2 regions of the Blautia sp. MB18-30 genome follow, and region 2 is predicted to be linked to the other one. Evidence: riboswitches for the same ligand, from Rfam matches in the RefSeq annotation. Region 2 holds a riboswitch; the other holds the start of a gene.
The links. Region 2 has a riboswitch for cyclic di-GMP ahead of NCY57_RS13925 (GGDEF domain-containing protein). Riboswitches for the same ligand answer to the same signal wherever they lie in the genome.
Positions count from the first base shown of each region.

Region 1: it holds a riboswitch for cyclic di-GMP, as region 2 does, so the genes downstream of both, NCY57_RS01135 (hybrid sensor histidine kinase/response regulator) here and NCY57_RS13925 (GGDEF domain-containing protein) in region 2, are expected to answer to the same signal.

Region 1 is NZ_JAMOYY010000002.1:43,107-52,767, reverse strand. It holds gene NCY57_RS01135 (hybrid sensor histidine kinase/response regulator) at 1-1,838, opposite strand, end outside; cyclic di-GMP riboswitch class I at 2,071-2,161, opposite strand; gene NCY57_RS01130 (IS110 family transposase) at 2,451-2,942, opposite strand; partial or broken gene NCY57_RS01125 (23S rRNA (uracil-5-)-methyltransferase RumA) at 3,143-3,499, opposite strand; gene NCY57_RS01120 (hypothetical protein) at 3,772-4,095, opposite strand; gene tnpB (IS66 family insertion sequence element accessory protein TnpB) at 4,388-4,747, opposite strand; gene tnpA (IS66 family insertion sequence element accessory protein TnpA) at 4,737-5,123, opposite strand; gene NCY57_RS01105 (hypothetical protein) at 5,285-7,324, opposite strand; gene NCY57_RS01100 (hypothetical protein) at 7,321-9,661, opposite strand, start outside.
Region 2 is NZ_JAMOYY010000039.1:12,598-22,258, reverse strand. It holds gene NCY57_RS13935 (transporter substrate-binding domain-containing protein) at 1-907, shown strand, start outside; gene NCY57_RS13930 (response regulator) at 1,086-3,917, shown strand; cyclic di-GMP riboswitch class I at 4,082-4,157, shown strand; gene NCY57_RS13925 (GGDEF domain-containing protein) at 4,457-5,506, shown strand; gene NCY57_RS13920 (sn-glycerol-1-phosphate dehydrogenase) at 6,770-8,035, shown strand; gene ispF (2-C-methyl-D-erythritol 2,4-cyclodiphosphate synthase) at 8,106-8,597, shown strand; gene cysS (cysteine--tRNA ligase) at 8,599-9,661, shown strand, end outside.

The DNA of each region.
Region 1 (9,661 bases), on a different contig from region 2:
TTGATCAGCCCCAGCAGATGGCGGCTTGATTCTGTGATCTTGCCGAGGCATTCAATGACTCTGTCCTGGCTCTCAACATTTGCTCCTGCGATTGCTGTCAGACCCACAATCGCATTCATTGGTGTCCGGATATCATGGGACATATTGGAAAGGAATTCTGTTTTCGCACGATTTGCATTTTCTGCGGACCGGTAAGCCTCCTTCAGTGCCTGACGGGATTCAATCTCTGCTTTCTTCTCCTGTGTCACATCCATGGATGCCAGCAATACCTTTTCCAGCTTTCCATTCTTCCATTCCAAGGGAATATAAGAAGCGATTTTATAAGTCTTTTCATCCAGGCTGCAATACTCAAACTTATAAATATCATTTTCACTTTTCAGTTTTTTCCGAATATTATCCGGGGCTATCAGGATATCTATAGCTTCCAATGGTTCCAGTGTCTTATATTTTTCAAGAACCTGCATCTGAAAATCATGATAAAATCCCAGAGGTTTATATATCATCTGTCCATTCAGATTGTAGAATTCATATCTGTCATTTTCCAGATCACAGACAACAAAGCGGTCAACCAGACGCACTATGCTCTGGATCAGCTGCTCCATGGAAGCATTATCCGCTGCCATCTGCAGATGCCGTGTGCTCTCTACCTTTGCCTCTGTGATATCACGCAGAAAGATCATGGCATATTCTGAATCCTCTATTTCGCCACGTATGACCACATTGCGGACCCATCGTTCTTCTCCATTCAGAGTGATACGGCACTCTAAAGCCAATTCGGTTTCCAGCCCCTTCAGCCTTTCTGCAATATAACCACGGTCGTAAAAAGAGGATACCGCCTTCTTATCTGTCTCCACAACATAGGAATCCACAAAATGCCGGATCAATTCATCCCACGTATGACTCTGTTCAAAGACGGTCATCAGGGACGGTTCAACCTTAAAGGTATCAAAAGTATTCGCTTCCAGATTCACATAATACTCGCACAAATCTGCTTTCGTAAAAGCCCGGTGGAAAGCAGCAGATTTTTGTGCCTGCATGATTTCTTTTTTCTCCCCATCAATGTTAATAAAAATCCCGGCAATCCTGCTGGCAGAACCATCCAGACGGCGTATTACTTCTGCCGATGCCCGAAACCACTGGTATTGATTATCCTTCATTCTCATACGATACTCTACCTGGTATTTTATCTGGTTCGTCTTATCCTTAATTGCCGCCTGAAGCTGCACCATTACTCTTTCTTTATCCTGTGGATGCAGAAGATCTGACCAGGATTCCAGTTTATTCGGAAAGTCCAGGGTGTCATGATAGCCAAGCATTTTTCGAAATTCATGACTCCAGTTTGCATTCACAATCTCACTGTTTTCGTCACAGTCAAAATACCAGAAGCCGGAACAGATAGCCTCATTGAGCAGTGCCAAATTTATATGATCCCAGTTGACCTGTACGGACATAACCCAGATCTGTCTGCCCGCCTCATCTGTCGCATCCTCTTTACAAAGCCGTACATTATTCACTGTACCGTCTGCTGCAAGGATCTGTGCTTCCCCTGTTCCGTGAAGCTGCAAAAAACGGTCTCGCTCCAGTATATCTTCCTCGTCATAAAAGAAGTTTCTCAATGAGCCTTTTGTCTGTTCCATGAAAGTATCGAATGTATATCCTGTACTATGCAACAGCAGATTATCCACAGACAAAATAGACAGGTTTTGGTCATAAGATCCTGTCATTATACCTACCCCGCCATTATTTTCCAGTGTTTTCTGTACGGCCTGTGACATGGCCTGTGTCTGCCCCGTTACAGTCTCACCTAAGGAATATATTTTGTCTTCATAATTTTTCATTTTATAAAAGTCCTCTCTCCGTCTTATGCCTTCTTCATCCTGCTTTTATCTGTATACAGAAAACCTGTCCCTGCTAGTTTTGTTACCCATTTTTGCATACAAAAAGGACATCTGCCAAAATCTGCCAGTGTCCCTACTATATTCTTTAAAATCACACATCTATATAGTATAAAAGGTATCGGAATCTCTCCTGTTCAAACATCTTTTCCATATATTATGATGATATGGAAACAGTGGCAACCGGCTGACATGGTCAAGCTTTCTGACTTTAGTCCCTTCTGGCTTTGCGACCCTGCCTTTCAACAGGTTTGCCTTTAAAATAATTTTCATTTTTTCCAAAAATAAAATACCATGTGGTTTTTCTTACGTCAATAATATTTTGGTGGAAAATTTACATATATTTTAACCGAATCAAGTAACTCCCCTGTGGAGGTTGCGAAAAGCAATAAGCAGTGGGTGAGGACCTCTCGTAACTAACCTCTCATGTCTACCAGGATCACCATCCTCTGACGAGTCCTAAATTGTCGGGTAGAAACACCTATTACTAGGTATATCCCCCACAGATCCGTACGTGCCCAATTCAGGCATACGGCTCTTCACGACACTTATGCCTCAGATTATCCATATAGGCTCACGGCTGTATACCAGGTCTCTTATTTCGGCATAAATGCCTTCTGGCATGTATGGGATTGAATATCTCCCATCCACAACTAGTTTTGCGATTGTTTTTGGATCTTTTGAATCTGTTTTCTTTGGACTGTTATCATCAAGTTCCTTGATCTTCTTAACCGAGAATGGATTGACCATTACTAATCTTTTCTGATGATCATTTACATACTTCGCAAACGCAAACCAGTAATGACCTGTTGGCTCGCAGCCGATCAGAACTGCAGTCTTTTTATTCTCAGTCTTAAGTGTCTCTGCCCAAAGGTTGAAAGAATTGAACCCTTCCAGATCGTTATGAAAAGAAAAAATACGTTTTGTAAGTTCGCGTCCTCTGTTATCAAAAGCTCTTGCATAATGTATCTGGCTTCCTATATCAACTCCGACAACCATTGTTGAATCTGTTACTTGCTCAATCTTTTCATTCTGTGTATAATTCATTTGGAACCTCCAGTGCTTGATTGTTTTGTTTACATCCGCCAAGATGCAACTCAATCATACCTTGAGGTTCTTTTTTATTCAATTGGCGCTTTTAATGAATTACAGGAATGCTCCTTTCAAGCATATTCAGCACTTATATATTGCTTCCCAAATATTTTAAAGAAAAGCGTACCACTATTTTAATGATACGCTCATCATTATTAAATCACTTCAAAATGCTTCAATGCATCCTTTATTGCTTCAACCTTCTCTGGAGTTGGATGCTTCCTCGGCTGTTTCAATTTCTCTACCGCATTAGGAGCATCGTACATCGGCAAGCCTAAATCTCTCTTTACCTCTGCAATATATGCGGTATGTACTTTGAAGCCGTATTTAGCTTCTATGTACTCCTTTATCATTTTGTAGGTCACTCGTTCTTTGGGCTTATAGCTTTCTGCTCTTTTAGCAATATTATCAAGTGGAACTTTTCCCTCACCCTCGCCAAACTCAACTTTTACGTTGATATGTCCGTCTGGCTTTTTGTGGGAAAGCAGTACTACCGTCTCCACATGCGGTGTCGTTTTTCACTGCTTTAACAGTACGCGAACCCGCATAGTTACTGAGTTTTTACACCCTTTGACAGGTTGCTAATATCTGCAATCATAAGGTTAAGACATGGCGTACAGACCGTTTGACTTTGTAAACGTGTGGCGGGTACGCCGATATTTTGTAACACTTTTATAATACAAAATTATTCTAAATACTGCTACCATATTTGGTAATATATCAGTACGCCGATTTGTTTTGGGCATTTTTGCGAATGGCATTAACACCCTTTCAATGTTCACTTTTATTGAAACCGATATTTTCCTTTTCCATGTCCTGTTACAGGTACGATTACCTCACTATCAACCAACAGTTTTATTAACTTGGAAGCTCTTGATGGCTTTAATCCAGTAATTTCTTCAACTATCGTTCTTCCGAAACAATTTTCTTTTCCACATTTTGAAAATATTTCTACTGTATGATTTATTGTTTTTTCTGAAATCGTATCTGAGAAAGAAAGTAATTTATTTCGAATGTCCACTTTTGTGCTTTCAATGTCCACTTCTCCACTCTTAATGTCCACTTTTACTCTTTCAATGTCCACTTCTTCTGTATATACTTTTGCCATGGATGCCGTTCTCCTTTATCTGATGTTCCTATTGTAACGCAAAGATAAAGAAAAAGCGAATCAGGCAGACAGGGTATTCGTCATTTTTACTAATAGATGAATACTCTGAAAAACTCAAAAAACTATTAGTTTTTCGGGCTTTTCAGAGTACTTATCCACAAGCCCTGTAAAGGGGCCTGAAAGTACTCCTGAATAAATGAAGGCAGCGGAATTATGAAAAGTGGATAACTCTTTTTCGGGACTTATGATGATTGGAAGATGTTTTTTTATTTTCTCTGTTTTGCACAGGATCTTATAAGATCTTATCCGGTCTGACTTCCTGGATCGGATGGCGTGCAACAATTTCCAGTCCCTGCATGAGATATTGGTACTGCTCTGGGGTGATCTCCAATGCTTCTTCTTTTGTGCGGGGCCAGTTGAATGCACCCAACTCCAGTCTTTTGTATAGAAGCAGGAAGCCGTCGCCTTCCCAGACCAGCCCTTTGATGCGGTCAGTACGTCTTCCGCAGAACAGGAACAGAATATCTTTTTGATACGGATCCAGCTGAAAATTGAACTTGATAATGGATGCAAGCCCCTCCATACCACGTCTCAGATCTGTGTAGCCGGTAGCGAGATAGATCCTGCGGAACCCGGAAGCATCATTCAGCATGAAAGATATCTCCGATACGTGACAGGAGTTCTGCTGAAACGGAATTGGATATCTCTACAGAGACCGGTCCTTTTCGGAGGATGATATCCGGATGGAGTCCATTTCTGACAGACTCCTGTTTTATTGGAATGCTGATCTCTGCGAACGAAATCTTTTGTGGGCTGGTTTCATCTGCCGGGTCTGTGATAACCGAAAGGTCCTTTGATGTCGAAGCAGCAAAAGCTTCTTTTCTGAGAATCCTTTGCCAGTAAAAGAATTGTTTGTCTGAGATCCCATTAGCCCGGCACCATTCAGTTTTATTCATACCGCTGTTCAAACATTCATTCATGATCTGGGTCCAATGTTCAATGCGGACCTGACGTGTGATCTTATCCATAAGATCCTCCTTTAAAAAACTTTTAGTTTTACAAAGGGATTATCTCATGGTTTTAGGTGAAAAGCACGGTACTAACTATTTACCGTATACAAAAATCCAGCGATTATACCAAGCGTAAAAACGAAGAAGGCCGCTAGTACTGCGCTAGTGACCTTCATTGTTTATACGCTCTTTTCTTCTTTCACAATATATTCCCTTAAATACTTAAACGGAAACGGAACAACCGTTAACATTCCATACCTTACAAACTCTACTCCCATAAGTGGCAACACTTTCTTAAAAATTAACTTACTGCCTTCTACCGCCTGTATCTCACGCACTACGCTGGCTCTCTCAATTGTGTATTTCATTCCATTACCAATTTCACCAACTGAATATTTTGCATGCGTATCATCATAATCAAAATAATTAATGTCTATATTTCCGGAAAGATACTCGCGTCTCTCTTCTTCTCCACGCAGGTAGGCATATAGCATAATACCGGTATTCTCAAAAACATAGCGCACAACTTCTTTCTTTGTTGTAATTCCTTTGAATAATCCCATTACATTGGCTTTCGTGTATTCTGCATTCACGTCGATATGCGGGATAACTATATCCAATTCTGCGTGTACTTTTATTTTATCTGTTGTATCCATTACTAGACGAAGCCAAGTTACTACGTCTTTTCCTGGAAATCTACCTTCACTAGCTACATTCTTAAGCACATCACCCATCGCAGTATAATCAGGCATAGAATACATATTAGTATCCTTTATAAGATTAATATTACCCTCTGCATCTTTTACTAAACCTATAACACCTCTATAATCATTTTTATTCTCTTCATTCAAACCGAAATAATCCATGTATTTATCATACTCTGTCATGGTAAAAAGATTTCGTTTCAATGCTTCAATTTTAAATGAACCGTCCGGATGAATGGTCATGAAGTAATATGTACCGTCTACAACTACACCAAATAACCAGTCTGCTTTATATCCGTATTGACTCCAATCCACCAATGTAATTTTACCAATAGCAATATCCTTTTTAATTACAAGCTCTTTCAGAATATTATAAACTGCCGCTGATGATTGGTGTTTAAAATTCTCTACTGTAATATGCTGAACAACATAATCCTCCATGCTTTCTTGATGCGGGTCCACTTCCGAATCTGAATAGAAAGATTTATCATGTATATATCGTACGTTAAGCTTCTTCTTTGATAATCTTTTACCAACGCTGCATTTTGCCTCTGGAATAATTTTATTAATACCATCCGCTACATCCTGCAAATAATCTTCAGAAGTTTCAGTGTGTACAGCATCCACTATATTAATTCCAGAATTCAAAACTTCCTTTTTAACAATATCCTTATATAACTCCAACGACGCACGCTTATATTCCAAAACTTCGTCAATACTATATTGTTTAAATTTAACGCGAATATACTTACCAAATTCATCATGTAAGGCATTCAAAATATCATATAAAACACCCATCTTGGTACATGAAAACGTTTCATAATCCGTAAAGTCAAAGAATGTAATGCTACCCCTTTCACCATCTACGGGTTTTATAATAAAGTTTTCTCTACGGTCTTTATTTTCATTAGATACTCGTTTTAAAGTATTATTGTTATAACTAAACTCATATTGCGGAAAATCCTGTAACTTTCTTTTTTCAAATTTCATTTGCTTTTTAAGTGCCAGTGATGTCAACCTATGTGCTACCAATTTTACACACATATCATCTCCGATTTTCATCTCAAGGCACTGCATACCCCAAATAAAATTCTCCTTATCCTTATTCAGCCATGCAGGTCGAAAACATAATAATTTCCCTGACAGATTATTAAAAGATATCATTTCATCAACCGGACTCGTTAGCGCATTCAAAAACAATTGTGTCAACAAATACTCCGGTATACTGCTACTTGTCATAGATTTTATAGACAAACTATCTCCATCCTCTTTTGCATTCAACAAACGTACAAACTCAGCTCTGGAAATAGCGTTTTTAGGAAGCATAACCCAAAAACTCTTTCCGCTTTCAAATTGCAGAGCTGATATCTTTATATCATCAATATCTAGAAAAGTAGCTCCACCTTTTATATATTTATCCGATGTTGTAACATAATAAAAATCATAATCTTTGTCAATGTTGGAATATTCAAACGAAGCCAGGAGTTCATTCGAATAAAGTTTCTTTATACTCATTGCAAATATCCCTCCCGATTTATTTTTGCTATGATTTCTGTTCCTATTTCTTTTCTATCCAACCGATATAAATATGGTATCTCAATAATTCTACCATTATCACTAGACGTAATCTGCATATTGTGATCAAGCATAATATTGATTATTACCGCTCTCTTTCCTCCACACTTATCTAGCTTTTCCAGGACGTTTTTCTTTTCTTCTTCCGCAGATATTAACATGGTTTCTTTCCATAACTTGAAATCAACATACACGCCATTACCTAGGGTATAATCAAACAATTCAAAAAACTCCGGTGGCATTTCCTGCAACGTTACTCCTGCATATTGTTCTAAAATATATTTACCAACAACTTCGCCTAAGGCACCTTTATAAATATTATTAAACATAGGTGGCGTCAATATAAACTCACTAGGAACAAAGCTCGTTGCATATCCATGCTTTTCAAACAATGCTTTCACTCCTGGGATTTGCATAATCTCTTTCAAATGCACCTCATCCTCTGACATCTTTTGTGGAAGACTACCGTCAAACTTGATAGTTATATTTTTATTGTAGTCACCTTCTTGCTCATAAGAATAAGCTGTAATTTCTCCCGGTGCGCACATATATACAAGCTGATATTGCGAATTATGCTCAACATTTTTTCTGCTTAACGTAGGCCTCATAAGACAAAGCTCACGTAATGCTTTCCAATAATCTATACTATCATCAGTCCAATTGCGCTTGAGCTCATTAATAATTTGCATTGCTTTTAGCGCTAATGTTCCGGCACGATTTTCCATTACAGCAATATCCAGATTTTCATTTGCCTGACCATTAAAATATGTTTTACCTACTTTAACTAATTCCGCAAACTCAGGATTCAACATTCGTTGTTCCACAATAGATAAATCATAGTCCGTTAGAATGGTATTATCCACATAAATATATATATCCGGATTCTTAAGACCGGTTCTACATATTCTTCCTACTGCCTGTATTAATGTTCGAATCGCAAAATTATTTACAGAATCTGTTTTATATGGTTCTCCCTTTTTTCCCGAAAAAGTATATCCACCACTGAAGCATATAAATGCATCTTTAATTACTGCAATCCCATCTTTACGAGAAACTTCTCCTCTTTCCATCAAGAATTCCATCTGATATACAAAACGAATTAAATCTTCAGCTTCAATTCCCTTTTTGCTATCCACATTCACCAGAAGATTTGTCGGCTTCTCAAGATATATGCAGTCAAAGTCTTTTTCCATATCTCCTCTATCGTAATCATTAACTGCTACAATAGTAGCATTCCCCGGTGCTTTATATTGCAAATTTTGTCCCGCACCAACTGTATTATAAGAAGATATAACAAAGAGTTTTTCTCCCTTTGACAATCTCTGTATAAACTCCGCACGCTTAGCATCATAATCTTCACTATTTATACTGTATAACAATTCTTTACCTTTTAATCCCTTGATACCATAAAGCTTAATAATAGCGTCTGCGAATTCCTCTAATAATTTAATATCAAAAAGCCCCTTATTCTCCTGCGGCAATTTATTATTAAGACATAAGAAGGATTTAACCGAATCATTTAAGATAAATGCCTTCATTACCTTTACAACACGAATAAAGTTATTCTTTGCATATTCAACGCGCTCAAATGATATTGATAATTTTTCCGCATACTTCTTTATAAGTGCTTCGTTTCCGTTAAATATCTCTGATAATTCAACTCTATCATCCGCATTATAAGAAACTGGCTCCACATGAATATTTACTTTATCATAGTTTGCAACAAAAGTTTGAAATGACTCCTGTAATCTACACCTATCTGCTTCTGGCATCACATAATATTTATCCTGCAACATCCTTTGAAGATATTCTAAGTCATAATTGCCAACAACCGTTTCAAGTGTTGCGGTAGCTGAAATACCTATAATTTGAGCCTTTTCAGACAAGTGAAGCAAAATACGTTCTGGCGAATCCTGAAAATCAAATAATTGAATCTCCGAACGCATACTGTGATTAGGATCATCTATAAAATCATAATAGCGAAATCCCCTATTATAGACAGAGCGGTCAAAATACTTTAACGACATTTTTCCATTGCTGTCTTTTTTATCTTTCTTCGACTTTACCTGGCCTCCCATTACGATAGGCTTCAAATACCTTATCTGTTCTCTTGATAAATGAAACTCTGTCAGCACTGACTCAATTGCATTTTCAAACGTATAATCATCGTCACCCGGCCTTTTATCCTCATCCTTATGATGCTTATAATTAAACGAAAGATTTCTAGCTCCGTTCTGAAAATAAGTCAAGCAGCCTTTAACACTGGCAAGCAAACTT
Region 2 (9,661 bases):
TGAAGATATCCGGCAGACTTTATTTGAAATATTTGGTGATGAAGCAAAGAAAAAGAATATTGCACTTCATTACACAATAAATGTAGAGCATGAACATATACTGACAGATACTACCAAGGTAAAAGAAATATTTGTCAATATCCTGAGCAATGCCATAAAATATACCCCATCCGGTGGTTCTGTTATGATAAACATAGACGAATTAGTATGTGATGAGCCCGGGTACATGATGGTAAGGACCAGGGTGAGCGATACCGGAATCGGTATGAGCCAGGATTATCTGACAAAGATTTTCGATGCATTCACGCGTGAGCGAAACACTACAAAGAGCAAAATCACAGGAAGCGGATTGGGAATGTCAATCGTAAAGAGATATGTTGATCTGCTCGGCGGAACAATAGATGTAGAGAGTGAGCCTGGAAAGGGCAGCACCTTTACTGTAACATTAAAACACAGGATAGCGGATGAAAGCTATTATGTAAAAAAACACGATGAAGGCGCTGGAACAGCCAGTAAAATCCTTGAAGGCAGGAATATCCTTTTGGCAGAGGACAATGATCTGAATGCAGAGATTGCAGAAGCAATACTTGAGCGTGCCGGCCTTAAAACAGAACGTGTGGAGGATGGCATTCAGTGTGTAAATAAGATAACAAAAATGCCGGTGGGAACATATGATATGATCCTCATGGATATCCAGATGCCCCGAATGGACGGTTATAAAGCAACACAGGCAATCAGGCACTTGCCGGATAAGGATAAGGCATGCATACCGATCGTTGCAATGACGGCAAATGCATTTGAAGAAGATAAGCGGGATGCTGTTGCAGCCGGAATGAATGGTCATATTGCAAAGCCGATCCAGATTGATAAACTGCTGTCGATGTTAGCGGAAGTTTTAAGGCAGTAAGAAAACTAATAATTTCGTGTTATACTGAATGGAGTGGTCATTCTTTCTGTATTGAAAAAACAGGAAAACTTACAGACTGGGAAGGACAACAGCATGAACGCAAACAGACTGCGTTTATGAGCAAGTAGCGAAAGCGGATTGCGAATGTCCGCTTTACTGGATGATAAAGAGGAAATGAATGAACAGAAAGATAGAAAAACAGATAAGAAAAAAGAGTAAGAATAATAGAGTATGTTTGAGCATTTTTGCATTTGTCATGCTGCTTTTTGTACCGTTTTTTGTTTATGCGTCGGAAACAAAAAGTGATGGGAATACAACTCAGGTAATAGAGGAAGAAAATAAAACCGTGAGAGTTGGCTATTTCCCATATGCCAATTTTCAGGAAGACGGCTATGGGGAACACAAGCAGGGAGCAGGCTATGAGTATCTCCAGAAGATTTCGTATATAACCGGCTGGAAGTATGAATATGTCTATGGCTCATTTAAAGAGTGTCTGGATATGTTGGCAGATGGAGAAATAGATATACTTGGAAATGTCAGTTACACACCGGAAAGAGCAGAATCTATAGATTACTCAACCTATGTCGCAGGAACAGAAAGATATTGGATCTATACCCGGGAAGATCATACAGATCTTACGGATGGTGATCCAAAGCAGATGAATGGCTGTCGTATTGGTGTAGCAGATGGAAGCTATCAGAAAGAACTTCTGGAAAAATGGCTGGACAGCAATCAGATCCAGGCAGAGGTGGTTGTTTGTAAAGGCTATGATGAAATGATAGAAAAACTGGATGCAGATGAACTGGATGCACTTGTGATCCCAGTGCTGTCTGTCAACAGCGATTTTATTGCCATTGCCAATATCGGTGCAAGTGACTGTTATTTCGGTGTATCAAAATCCAGACCAGATCTGTTAAAGGAATTAAATTCTGCCATGGAAGAAATCAACAATACAGAAACGGACTACAGTAGCAAGCTGTATGCCCGTTATGAAGGAAAAGCGGTCATAAACTATGCACTCAACAAGGAAGAAAAACAATGGCTGGATGCACATGAAAATACGATCCGCGTGGGATATCTAAAGGATAATCTTCCTTTTTGTGGTGAAGAAAATGGGAAACTCACAGTAATTCTTGGAACTGTTCTGGATACTGTTCAGGAAAAATATAAAATTACGATCAAGGCAGTTCCATGTTCCACGGGAGTAGAGATGAATGAGGCATTGCAATCTGGCAAAATAGATATTGCCGGTCCTATCATTCAGGATTTTTATACACAGGAACAGTTTCAAGTGGTTTTGACGGATGCAATCTTTGATATTACGCCGGTTGTTATTTACAAGGGAAAAGAATATAGCAGCAGTCTCTCTACGGTCGCAGTGACAGAGACCTCACTGTATTCTGGATTGATGGTGTCCCTTCTTTTTCCAGATGCAGAAATCAAACAATATGATACACAGGAAGAATGCCTGGAGGCTGTAGCAAATGGAAAAGTGGGAGCAACTGTCGTTCCATCCTCAAAGATCAATATTCTTAATGAAAGTCCACTGACCCAAAGTCTGTCATTTGCAGAGATGGCAAAACGGCAGGAATTAGGAATGTTCACGACGAGAGAAAACAGAAGAGCAGCTACCATTATCAATAAAGCAATTGAGCAGTCATCCAATGTTTTAAATGGTGTTGTCCTTGCACAGAATTCTGTTTCAGAAAAGGAAATGACCTTGAAGGATATCCTTGCTGAGCATGCAGGCTTAGTTATCGGAGTTTCGTTTGTGATTATTTTTGTACTGCTTCTTCTGGTTTATTCTCTTTCCGTGAGTAGAAAAAAACAGATGGAAGCCCTGAAAGAAGCACAGAATGCAAATGCGGCGAATATTGCAAAAACGACATTCCTGAACCATATGTCTCATGATCTCAGGACACCAATGAATGCAATTGTTGGATTTACAGATATTGCCATGAAGAGGAAACCGGACAAAGAGGTGGAGAATTGTCTGAAAAAGATCAGGCAGAGTTCAGAATATCTGATGACACTGATCAACGATGTGTTGGATATCAGCCGCATTGAAAGTGGTAAACTGGAATATAAACCGGTACCGACAGATCTCAGGGATATGATAAATACTGTTTTGTCGATCGCAAAGGGATATATGGAAAATCGTGACCTTAATTTGTATGTTTCAAGAGAAAAACTAAAAACTCCTTATGTGATGGCAGATGAACTCAGAATCAGGGAAGTATTGCTCAACATTATCAGTAATGCAGTCAAATTTACAAAAGACGGAGGCACCATTTCATTCGCTGCAGAAAACGCTCCGGGTAATGATGAGAATCATATAATTGTACGCTATCGTATATCAGATACCGGAATTGGTATGAGTGAGGAGTTTCAGACCAGAATATTTGATGAGTTCAGTCAGGAAAATGGTGGGGCAAGAACCAGCTATAAGGGAGCCGGACTGGGAATGGCCATTGCCAAACAGTATGTAGATCTTATGGGTGGAAAAATTGAGGTCAGCAGCAGAAAGGGTATTGGCTCAACATTTACGGTAGAAATTCCCCTGCTTATAGCAGAACAGATACTGTCTGAAAAGGAAGAAAAGTTAAGGAAAGATATGGATTTACATGGTCTGCATGTCCTTTTGGCAGAGGACAATGATTTAAATGCAGAGATAGCAGCAGCTTTGCTGGAAGAACAAGGGATGATCGTAACTAGGACTGCCGATGGAAAATCTGCCTTGGCACAGTTTTGCAATACAGCTCCGGGGACCTTTGATCTGATTTTGATGGATATCATGATGCCGGAAATGAATGGCTATGAAACGACAAAAGCTATCAGAAATCTGTCGGAGCGTCCAGACGGAAAGGAGATCCCTATTATTGCAATGACAGCAAATGCATTTGCAGAGGATGTACAGGCTGCTTTGCATGCCGGAATGGATGACCATGTGGCGAAGCCGGTTGATATGAGGATTTTAATATCTGTCATCACAAAATATATAGAACGGTAATGTCAATGCTGCGTGGACTTCGGAAGTGGGAGAACAGTTCGATATATATATCGGCTGTTCTTTTTTTTATTTTTGGACGTTAAAACGGTAATGTTTTTCTTGTATATAGTAGAGCACTATAGTATAATAAAACCAGTTTTTTTGTATACGTGTAAAAGCTATAATAAGGAAATCGGCAAACCAGATGAAAGTCTGGGACGCAAAGCTACAGGGCCTGTAAAATGGCAGCCAGTTGCATAAAATGAGGTGCACTGTCTGGCTGACAGTGCTTTTTTTGAGGAATGATTTATCAACAGGAGATGATCTTCCCGATATTTGTACATAGACAGTTTATGATCCAAACATCAATGACATGAGTGGATTGATAAGCTGCTGTTGATGTTAGCGGAAGTTATAAAGCAGCAAGAAAACTGCTGCAACTGTCATTCCATCTTCAAAGATTAATATTCTTAATGAAAGTTCACTGACCAAAAGTCTGTCATTTGATTTCCTGTAGGAAAGTAAATGAATATTATTTAAGGTTTGGGATAAATTGTGAAATGCAGACAAACAAGAAAAGTAAAAATATAATAGGTATTATACAGAGTTTCCTTATATTGATATTAGTAGTTCTTATTATTTTTATGATGATTCAGATTAGTAGGCTGCAGGGGACAGCACGCGTAATAAATTATGCAGGTCTGGTACGTGGAGCTACACAGCGTGAAGTAAAATTAGAAATTACAGGAAACCAAAATGAAGAATTAATTAAATATTTGGATGATATTCTTCTTGGATTGAGATATCAGGATGGACATTATGATCTGGTAAAACTCAATGACGAAGAATACCAGGAAAAATTGCAAATCCAGAGTGATTACTGGGATAAATTGAAAACAGAAATTGAAGCAGCAAGAAACAAGGGATACGAAAATACAGACATTGTTAATATGAGTGAAATATATTTTTCGATGGCAGATGAAACTGTCTCTGCCGCAGAAAGCTATTCAGAAAAGATCGCTGTAAAGATTCGTACTATAGAGCTTTTGTCGGCACTTGATATGTTGAGTCTGGTGATATTGGTTATTATGCAGACTCTAAGGGCAATGCAGATGGCAATGCAAAACAGACTGCTGGAACAGAAAGCATTCATAGATGCCCATACTGGGCTGCCAAATAAAAATGCCTGTAATGATCTTCTTAATAAAAAAGATATAATTACAGATCCTACAGCTTGCATAATGTTTGATTTAAATAATTTAAAAACTGTAAATGATACAATGGGACATTCCGCAGGAGATCAGTTAATAATAAATTTCGCAAAGCTTTTGCGCAGTGTTATTCCAGAAAAGGATTTTGTGGGAAGATATGGCGGAGATGAGTTTATAGCAGTCATTTATCATACAAGCGAGGCGAAAATTAAGGAAATATTAAAATCCTTGAACAGAGAAAAAGACAGATTAAATAGTTATGAAAATCAAATACCAATCGACTTTGCATGCGGATGGGCATTATCCTCCGATGATATGTCGTGTACAATGCAGATGTTATTGGATGCTGCAGATGCTTATATGTATAAAAATAAACAGATATGCAAGAAATATAATTAGCTTTCAGCTCAGAGTAGATAAAAGATAATAGACGCGATCAGACGAAATATTGTTTTGCGTAGAAACACTGGAAATCCTTGAAAACAAAGGATTCTTGGTATAAGATGAAACAAGTCAAAGCACGTCATTGCGTAATAAAAAAGAAAGCAATGTATTTATACTGTGAAGTCTGGAAAGTGTTGATTTTAAAGCATTTCTGGATGTGTGGGATGCTTTGAAAATATGATTTTGTGACAATTTTGTGACAAACGGCGGAAAAATCACGGATTTACAAAGACGAAGCATATTGATTTCATGATCGGCATATGCTATAATGCCAGTAGGCAAAAAGATATGACGATGTTCCATGTGAACAAAGAACGAACCCCCGTATGTACCACCAATACATGCGAGGGTTCTTCTCTTTTTATTTCAGTGGTTGAGCATCCACTAGGCTATTCGTTGTCCTTGTTATGACTGCCTAACCATTTGCAAATGAGATGGCAAGTCACACCTGCCGCAACAGCCACCAAAAAAGATATGACTATTTCCATGTGTTCACCTCCCCCCGTTGCCGGGTCTCGGTTGGACAACGCAGTCAGTATAACACAACTTAGAACAGAATGGAACATATAAAAATACCCGGTGCAAATTAATGTACCGGGTGGTTTCTTTGGCCTTTTTGTCAATTCTTGATGTTTTTGTTTTAACCATTCTTCATACTGCTTTTGAGTTTGAATAGAAGAGTTATAGTCATTAGGGCAAGGAGAAACTTTCTTTCCCTTAATCAAATCTCTGTAATAGTAGGATTCTGTAACAAAATCATTGTAATCTTCGCCACGATTGCGGAGCATATCAACAATAGCTTTGTGTTCGATCTGGATAGGATTCTTTTTGCGTTTCCGATCGTTATATTGCTTTTGAGCTTTTTTGTCAGCAGAACATTTAGGGCAAAAATTTACACGTTTACAGAATGAAATGAAAAAGCTTGAAAATGTAATGTAATAATCAGAGCCATTCCCTTTATTGGGCGTGGCTTTTTATTATGACAAATTTTGTGAGAAACAAAAGAAAATAGACGCAACCAGACGAAACATTGTTTGGCGTAGAAACACCGGAAATCCTTGAAAATAAAGGATTTTTGCTATATGATGAAACAAGTTGAACTCTATCATTGCGTAATAAAAAAAAATCCTGTATAATACCAAACTGTAATATTGTATCATTCAGCGGACAGAGAAATACGCTGTGAATCATTAAAAGAAGTCAGGAGGACATAAGTACATGCGAGTCGATGCGGACGATTTTGCCCGACCTTGCAGCTGCGGGAGGGAGCACCACATAGACGTTAGAGAAATTGTAATTGAATCAGGAGCTATCGGGAAACTGGAAAAGGAAATGTCAGACGGTGATCTGAAAGAATGTATTTCCCCGCTTCTGATCTGTGACACGAACAGTTACAAAGCTACAGAGGAACTGATGGAGGATATCTACGACCGGTGTCAGGTACTGATCCTGGATGCTGAAGGTCTTGAGGCAGATGAGCGTGCCGTGGAGATCGTGGAGAATTATATGGAAGAGGACATCGATCTTGTTCTTGCAGTTGGAGCGGGGACGATCCATGATCTCAGCCGTTTTGTCGCCCATCAGTACCGGATCCCTTTTGTCTCTGTGCCCACCGCAGCCAGTTCAGACGGATTTACTTCCACAGTAGCAGACATGACCTGGAATGGTGTAAAAAAAGTATTTCAGGCATCTGCGCCACTTTTTGTTTTTGCGGATACGGATATTTTTGCTAAGGCGCCTGCAAGGCTTACAGCAGCCGGGGTGTCGGATATTCTGGGAAAATACATTGCGCTGGCAGACTGGAAGATAGCAAGTATTCTTATGGATGAATACTATTGTACAGCGGTGGCAGACCTGGAAACAAAAGCGATCCGGACTGTTAAGGATAATCTGAAAGAAATTGCAGCAGGAGAGAAAGATGCATGTGAGAAGCTGATGTATGCGCTGATCCTTTCCGGACTGGCCATGCAGATGACAGGAAACTCCAGACCGGCATCCGGGGCGGAGCACCATATGGTCCACCTCTGGGATATGGAAGTGGTCAATGGTCACCTGGATGCTCTTCACGGGGAGAAGGTTTCTGCAGCAACCATGCTGGTCCTTCTGGAATATAAAAAGCTTGCAGATGCTATCCGAAGAGGAGCCTGCAGAGTGCATGCCTTTACAGACGGAGACACAGAACTCCTGCAGGAGACCTTCGGCAGAAAAGGGATTCTTGGAGCACTTGAAAAAGAAAACACCCCGGAACTTCTGGACGATGTAAGCACAGAAACACTTTCCGGTGCACTTCCGGAAATCCTTAAGATCATAGATCTTCTTCCTGCAGTTACAGATATGCAGGAGATGATGAGTATCGTCGGCTGCGTGAGCAGAGTCCGGGATATCGGACTGCCGGGAAAAGCGATCGAGGAGAGTCTCAGACTTGCACCGTATACAAGAAGAAGGCTGAGCCTTCTGAGACTTCGGAAGATGCTCACATACTGAGCAGGAACAGCTCATAAAAGGTTCTTTTGACTTGACATAAATTTCAGGAAAGGCAGTGATGAACGGTTTGATGAGAGTAGGAATGGGATATGATGTACATAAACTGACAGAGGGCAGGAAACTGATCCTTGGTGGTGTTGATATTCCCTGGGAAAAAGGTCTTTTGGGCCATTCGGATGCGGATGTTCTGATCCATGCGATCATGGATGCACTTCTGGGAGCTGCGGCTCTTGGAGATATCGGAAAGCATTTTCCGGATACAGACCCTGCATATAAGGGAATCTCCAGTGTGAAACTTCTGGTGCATGTTGCCGGATTACTGAAGGAGAATGACTATGCGATCGGAAATATCGATGCCACCATCATCGCTCAGAAACCGAAGATGGCACCACATATTCCGACGATGAGAGAAAATATCGCAGAAGCACTTGGGATTAAAATATCACAGCTGAATATCAAGGCGACAACAGAGGAAGGCCTTGGATTTACAGGACAGGGAGAGGGAATCTCCTCACAGGCGATCTGCTCCCTGTACAGAATCGGGAAATTGGAGGAAGAGTAACATGAAGATTTTTAACACACTGACACGCAGAAAAGAGGAATTTGTACCTCTGGAAGAAGGAAAAGTAAAAATGTATGTCTGCGGACCTACGGTATACAATCTGATCCATATCGGAAATGCCCGCCCTATGATCATTTTTGATACGGTGCGCAGATATATGGAATATAAAGGATATGAAGTAAATTATGTATCCAACTTTACCGATGTAGATGATAAGATCATCAAGAAGGCCATTGAAGAGGGCGTTTCCGCAGAGGAAATCTCTACCCGTTATATCAAAGAGTGCAAGAAGGATATGGCAGATATGAATGTAAAACCTGCTACAACTGCACCCCAGGCTACACAGGAGATCCAGGGCATGATCGACATGATCCAGACTCTTATTGATAAAGGATATGCATATCCGGCAGCTGACGGGACCGTTTATTTCCGTGTAAAGAAATTCAAAGAGTATGGCAAGCTTTCTCATAAGAATCTGGATGATCTCCAGTCAGGATTCCGTTCTCTTAAGGTATCCGGTGAGGATCAGAAGGAAGATCCGTTAGACTTCGTGCTTTGGAAACCAAAGAAAGAGGGCGAGCCGTCCTGGCCGTCACCGTGGTGCGACGGACGTCCTGGCTGGCATATTGAGTGTTCTGTTATGTCCAAGAAATATCTCGGAGAAGAGATTGATATCCATGCAGGCGGTGAGGATCTGATCTTCCCGCATCATGAGAATGAGATCGCACAGAGTGAGTGCTGCAATGGTAAGATTTTTGCAAGATACTGGATGCATAATGGTTTCCTGAACATCGACAACCGCAAGATGTCCAAATCTCTCGGAAATTTCCGTACCGTTCGTCAGATCGGTGAACAGTATGATCTTCAGGTTCTCCGTTTCTTTATGCTGAACGCACATTACAGAAGTCCGCTGAACTTCAGCGCAGATCTGATGGAGGCAGCAAAGAACTCTCTGGAGCGTATCCTTGAGGCGGCAGGCAAGCTCAGCGACCGTAAAGACAATGGGGCGGCAGAGAATATTACAGAGGAAGAGCTTGCGCTTCTCAAAGAAGCAGAAGGTTTTG